One region of the Streptomyces sp. NPDC005492 genome, then DNA from elsewhere that is predicted to be linked to it. Evidence: predicted binding sites of a transcription regulator. Region 1 holds the regulator's gene; the other holds the start of a gene.
The links. The regulator HrcA, encoded in region 1, represses chaperone genes, less so after heat shock. The targets are predictions, from matches to a motif close to TTNGCACTCNGNNNNNCNGAGTGCNAA.
Positions count from the first base shown of each region.

Region 2: the regulator HrcA is predicted to act here: its motif matches at 1,706-1,732, upstream of groL (chaperonin GroEL).

Region 1 covers NZ_JBEXDX010000010.1:130,523-133,932, reverse strand. Annotated here, with positions in the region: gene ABZT04_RS16660 (DUF3097 domain-containing protein) at 1-593, opposite strand, end outside; gene ABZT04_RS16655 (MBL fold metallo-hydrolase) at 628-1,347, opposite strand; gene hrcA (heat-inducible transcriptional repressor HrcA) at 1,520-2,536, shown strand; gene dnaJ (molecular chaperone DnaJ) at 2,537-3,410, shown strand, end outside.
Region 2 covers NZ_JBEXDX010000001.1:82,735-86,144, forward strand. Annotated here, with positions in the region: gene thrC (threonine synthase) at 1-663, shown strand, start outside; gene ABZT04_RS00420 (MoaD/ThiS family protein) at 660-935, shown strand; gene ABZT04_RS00425 (cold-shock protein) at 1,367-1,573, shown strand; gene groL (chaperonin GroEL) at 1,895-3,410, shown strand, end outside.

The DNA of each region.
Region 1 (3,410 bases):
ACGGCCTCCCAGATGTCGATGTAGGGGTGGCCGACCACGAGCGCGTGCTCGCTGGTGACGGACTGGGCGATGCGCCACTCCTTGGTGCCGGGCACCAGGTGGTCGACCAGGATGCCGAGGCGGGCGTCCGGGCCGGGGGAGAAGTCCTCGACGATCGACGGGAGATCGTCGACGCCCTCCAGGTACTCCACCACCACACCCTCGATGCGCAGGTCGTCGCCCCACACCCGCTCGACGAGTTCCGCGTCGTGCCGGCCCTCCACATAGATCCGCCCGGCGCGGGCCACACGCGCGCGTGCACCGGGAACGGCGACCGAACCGGACGCCGTACGGGTGGGCCGTAGCGGACCGGAAGCGGGCCTGACCAGGGTGACCACCCGGCCCTCCAGGAGGAAGCCGCGGGGCTCCAGCGGGAACACCCGGTGCTTGCCGAAGCGGTCCTCCAGGGTGACCGTGCCGGCCTCGCAGCGGATCACCGCGCCGCAGAAACCGGTGCCGGGCTCCTCGACCACCAGGCCCGCCTCCGCGGCGACCTCGGGGACGGGCTTGGGCTTCTTCCACGGCGGGGTCAGATCGGCGGAGTACTGGCGCATTCGGATGACGATAGGAGAACCGGCCCGCACCCTGTCACGACACGCCGAAACGGCTTGCCAACGCGTCCCGTTGGGCCCGCACGAACCCCGCGTCCACCACCGCTCCGTGACCGGGCACGTACACCGCGTCCTCGCCGCCCAGGTCCAGGAGCCGGTCCAGGGCGGCCGGCCAGTGGGACGACACGGCGTCGGGGCCCGCCTGGGGTTCGCCGGACTCCTCGACCAGGTCACCGCAGAAGACGACCACCGGGTCGCCCGGCACCACGAGCACGAGGTCGTGGGCGGTGTGTCCCCGGGCGGTCACCATCAGGGCCTTCGGGCCGCCGTCGAGTTCGAGCAGCGCGTTGCCCCACACGTATGCGCGGGGGCGTACGAGGGTGTCCGCCGCGTTCTCCGCCGCCCGCGGGTCCAGCCCGTTGCGCACGGCGTCGGCCCGCAGCTCCTCGCCGCCGCGCTCGAACACCTCGCGCGTGCCCCCGGCCGAGAAGACCGTCGCCCCGGCGAAGACCGCCGCCCCGAAGACATGGTCGAAATGCGGGTGGGTGAGCGCGAGATGGGTCACACGGTGGCCGGCGAGCGCCTGCGCCTCCCTGCGCAACCGCGCGCCCTCCGTGACGCTCGACCCCGCGTCGATCATGAGCGCCGAGCCGCCTCCGAAGACCAGCCCCACCGTGCAGTCCCAGCCAGGCAGCCGGCACCGCCCCACCCCGGCGGCCAGCCGCTCCCACCCCAGCTCTTCCCAAGTCACCGTCATACGGCGACGCTAACGGTGACGGCACCCACGGCGTGACATCGCAGGACGGGCCTTGCCCGGGGTGTACCTCACGGCCGTACACTGGGCCGGGGAACGCTGGCACTCGCGCGCACAGAGTGCCAGGAAAAGGGCAGACCGACGGTACCGGCGACCAGAACTGGAGGTGTGCGCGATGCTCAGCGAACGCAGGCTTCAGGTGCTGCGCGCCATCGTCCAGGACTATGTCGGCACCGAGGAGCCGGTCGGCTCCAAGGCGCTCACCGAGCGGCACAGCCTCGGCGTCTCCCCGGCGACCGTGCGCAATGACATGGCGGCCCTGGAGGACGAGGGGTACATCGCCCAGCCGCACACCAGCGCGGGGCGGATCCCCACCGACAAGGGCTACCGGCTCTTCGTCGACAAGTTGGCCGGCGTCAAGCCGATGACCGGCCCCGAGCGCAAGGCGATCCAGAACTTCCTGGACGGCGCCGTCGACCTCGACGACGTCGTGGGCCGTACGGTACGGCTGCTGGCGCAGCTCACCCGGCAGGTCGCCGTCGTGCAGTACCCCTCGCTGACCCGCTCGACCGTGCGGCACGTGGAGCTGCTGGCGCTGGCGCCCGCGCGCGTGATGCTCGTGCTGATCACGGACACCGGTCGGGTGGAGCAGCGCATGGTGGACTGCCCGGCGCCGTTCGGGGAGGCCTCGCTCGCGGATCTACGCGCGCGGCTCAACAGCCGGATCGCCGGCCGCCGCTTCGCGGACGTGCCGCAGCTCGTGCAGGACCTGCCGGAGGCCTTCGAGGCCGAGGACCGCGGCACGGTCACGACGGTGCTCTCCACCCTCCTGGAGACCCTCGTCGAGGAGACCGAGGAGCGGCTGATGATCGGCGGCACCGCCAATCTCACCCGCTTCGGACATGACTTTCCCCTCACCATCCGCCCCATCCTGGAAGCCCTGGAGGAGCAGGTCGTCCTCCTCAAGTTGCTTGGTGAGGCGGGGGATTCGGGCATGACCGTACGGATCGGTCACGAGAACGCCTACGAGGGACTCAACTCCACTTCGGTGGTGTCGGTCGGTTACGGTTCGGGCGGCGAGGCAGTCGCCAAGCTCGGCGTGGTCGGACCGACCCGCATGGATTACCCGGGAACGATGGGAGCGGTACGCGCAGTGGCACGGTACGTCGGACAGATCCTGGCGGAGTCCTAAGTGGCCACGGACTACTACGCCGTTCTCGGCGTGCGTCGCGACGCGTCGCAGGATGAGATCAAGAAGGCCTTCCGCCGGCTCGCGCGCGAGCTGCACCCGGACGTGAATCCGGACCCGAAGACCCAGGAGCGGTTCAAGGAGATCAACGCCGCCTACGAGGTGCTCTCGGACCCGCAGAAGAAGCAGGTCTACGACCTCGGCGGCGACCCCCTCTCGCAGGCGGGCGGCGGCGCGGGCGGCTTCGGCGCCGGTGGCTTCGGGAACTTCTCGGACATCATGGACGCCTTCTTCGGTACGGCCTCGCAGCGCGGACCGCGCTCGCGCACCCGCCGGGGCCAGGACGCCATGATCCGGCTGGAGATCGAGCTGGACGAGGCGGCCTTCGGCACCACGAAGGACATCCAGGTCGACACCGCCGTCGTCTGCAACACCTGCAACGGCGAGGGCGCGGCCCCCGGCACCTCCGCGCAGACCTGTGACATGTGCCGCGGCCGCGGTGAGGTCTCGCAGGTGACCCGGTCCTTCCTGGGCCAGGTCATGACGTCCCGCCCCTGCCCGCAGTGCCAGGGCTTCGGCACCGTCGTCCCGACCCCGTGCCCGGAGTGCGCCGGTGACGGACGCGTCCGCTCGCGGCGCACGCTCACCGTCAAGATCCCGGCGGGCGTGGACAACGGCACGCGGATCCAGCTCGCGGGCGAGGGCGAGGTCGGCCCCGGCGGCGGCCCCGCCGGTGACCTGTACGTCGAGATCCACGAGCTGCCGCACGCGATGTTCCAGCGCCGCGGCGACGACCTGCATTGCACGGTCACGCTCCCGATGACGGCGGCGTCCCTCGGCACGAAGGTGCCGCTGGAGACGCTGGACGGCATGGAGG
Region 2 (3,410 bases), on a different contig from region 1:
GAGCTGATCGGCGACCCGGCCGGCGAGGGCTGGGGCTTCGTCAACGTCAACCTGCGGCCGTACTACGCGGAGGGCTCCAAGACCCTGGCGTACGAGATCTGCGAGCAGCTCGGCTGGAAGCTCCCGGACCAGCTGGTCGTGCCGATCGCCTCCGGCTCGCAGCTCACGAAGATCGACAAGGGGCTCCAGGAGCTGATCAAGCTCGGGCTGGTCGAGGACAAGCCGTACAAGATCTTCGGCGCCCAGGCCGAGGGCTGCTCGCCGGTGTCCGTCGCCTACAAGGCCGGACACGACGTCGTACGCCCGCAGAAGCCGAACACGATCGCCAAGTCGCTGGCCATCGGGAACCCGGCGGACGGGCCGTACGTGCTCGACATCGCGCGCCGGACGGGCGGGGCGGTGGAGGATGTCAACGACGAGCAGGTCGTCGACGCGATCAAGCTGCTGGCGCGGACCGAGGGCATCTTCGCGGAGACCGCGGGCGGGGTGACGGTGGGCGTGACGAAGAAGCTGATCGAGAACGGGCTGCTCGACCCGACTCTCACCACGGTCGTCCTCAACACGGGCGACGGCCTCAAGACCCTGGACGCGGTCGCCGGCACCGGTCTGACCGCGACCATCCGCCCGAACCTCGACTCCTTCCGAGAGGCTGGCCTCGCATGAGCGTGACCGTCCGCATCCCCACCATCCTGCGCACCTACACCGGTGGCCAGGCCGAAGTGGCCGCCGAGGGCGCCACCCTCGCCGAGGTCATCACCGACCTGGAGAAGAACCACAACGGCATCTCCGCCCGCGTCCTGGACGACCAGGGCAAGCTGCGGCGGTTCGTCAACGTGTACGTCAACGACGACGACGTGCGGTTCGAGCAGGGGCTGGAGACGGCCACTCCGGACGGGGCCGGCGTCTCGATCATTCCGGCGGTCGCCGGGGGCTGATCATTACCCTGGGTAATGACGGTTACCAAGAGTTCATTGAATTGCCCCCTCCGCGAGAGAAGCGGAGGGGGCAATTCTCTATGATTGAGCACGGTACAGTTGGGGAACGCGCTCCACTCCGCATGCCGGACGCATATGAGTACCCGCTCCGCATGCGATGAGAAGTAGCCAAAGTGTGCAGGTCTTTTGCGCCTTATGTTCTCTTTATGGGGCCCGACTTGCCCTGAAGTCGGGCGAATTCTCCGTAAATTCCCGACCGGTCCTGCCCGGAATTCTCGTCGGATTGACCTGTTGCAGACGGCAGTTGGACGGATACATTCGGCCGCGGTCGACGCGTTCCGGCGCACGCCCCCAATCCTGTGGGGGGTGAGGTCTGACCCGGATCCGCGAAGTGCGGGTCCGTGCAAGGGCCAGTAATAGGGGAGTTAGGCATGGCTCAGGGCACCGTCAAATGGTTCAACGCGGAGAAGGGGTACGGCTTCATCGCGGTCGACGGTGGTGCGGATGTTTTCGTCCACTACAGCGCGATTCAGATGGACGGCTACCGCACCCTGGAAGAGGGTCAGCGGGTCGATTTCGAGATCTCGCAGGGTCAGAAGGGGCCGCAGGCTGACATGGTCAAGCTCGCGGCCGGCTGAAGCACGCGCCGACTAACAGCAGCGACGTTCTTCGTTCCCACCGAAGGGCTCGTACCTCCGGGGTCACTCCCCGGGGTGCGGGCCCTTCGGCATGCCGGAGGCCGGTACGAGGGGGTCAGTACCCGGGAGCCGCTTGCACTCGACCATGCCGAGTGCTAATCATTGGCGTTAGCACTCTGAAGGTGAGAGTGATAACGAAGGACCGGGTGGGTGAGGCCCGCAGGCCAGGTGGTGCAAGGAACCACGGGGCAGGCAGGCCGTCCGTCGCGGGCGCCAGCGCGGTCCGGAGCAATCCACCCCAGTCCGGGAGGACCACTTCACATGGCCAAGATCATCGCGTTCGACGAGGAGGCACGGCGCGGTCTCGAGCGCGGGATGAACCAGCTCGCCGACGCCGTCAAGGTCACCCTTGGCCCCAAGGGCCGCAACGTCGTCCTCGAGAAGAAGTGGGGCGCCCCCACGATCACCAACGATGGTGTTTCCATCGCCAAGGAGATCGAGCTCGAGGACCCGTACGAGAAGATCGGCGCAGAGCTGGTCAAGGAAGTCGCCAAGAAGACGGACGACGTCGCCGGTGACGGTACGACCACCGCGACCGTCCTCGCCCAGGCCCTCGTCAAGGAGGGTCTGCGCAACGTAGCCGCGGGCGCCAACCCGATGGCCCTCAAGCGCGGTATCGAGAAGGCCGTCGAGGCCGTCTCCGGTGCCCTGCTCGAGCAGGCCAAGGACGTGGAGACCAAGGAGCAGATCGCTTCCACGGCCTCCATCTCCGCCGCCGACACCCAGATCGGCGAGCTCATCGCCGAGGCGATGGACAAGGTCGGCAAGGAAGGCGTCATCACCGTCGAGGAGTCGCAGACCTTCGGTCTCGAGCTTGAGCTCACCGAGGGCATGCGCTTCGACAAGGGCTACATCTCGGCGTACTTCGCCACCGACATGGAGCGTATGGAGGCGTCGCTCGACGACCCGTACATCCTGATCGCCAACTCGAAGATCGCCAACGTCAAGGACCTGCTCCCGCTCCTGGAGAAGGTCATGCAGTCGGGCAAGCCGCTGCTGATCATCGCCGAGGACGTCGAGGGCGAGGCCCTGTCCACGCTGGTCGTCAACAAGATCCGCGGCACCTTCAAGTCCGTCGCCGTCAAGGCTCCGGGCTTCGGTGACCGTCGCAAGGCCATGCTCGGCGACATCGCCATCCTCACGGGCGGCGAGGTCATCTCCGAGGAGGTCGGCCTCAAGCTGGAGAACGCGACCGTGGATCTCCTCGGCCGCGCCCGCAAGGTCGTCATCACCAAGGACGAGACCACGATCGTCGACGGCGCCGGCTCCGCCGACCAGGTCGCCGGCCGGGTCAACCAGATCCGCGCCGAGATCGAGAACAGCGACTCGGACTACGACCGCGAGAAGCTCCAGGAGCGCCTCGCCAAGCTCGCCGGCGGCGTCGCCGTCATCAAGGCGGGCGCGGCCACCGAGGTCGAGCTCAAGGAGCGCAAGCACCGCATCGAGGACGCCGTTCGCAACGCGAAGGCGGCCGTCGAGGAGGGCATCGTCGCCGGTGGTGGCGTCGCGCTCATCCAGGCCGGCAGCGTCTTCGAGAAGCTCGAGCTCGAAGGTGACGAGGCCACCGGTGCCGCGATCGTGAAGCTGGCCCTGGAGGCCCCGCTGAAGCAGATCGCCGTCAACGCCGGCCTCGAGGGCGGCGTCGTGGTGGAGAAGGTCCGCAACCTCACCCCGGGTCACGGCCTCAACGCCGCGACCGGCGAGTACGTGGACCTCATCGCCGAGGGCATCATCGACCCGGCGAAGGTCACGCGCTCTGCCCTGCAGAACGCCGCGT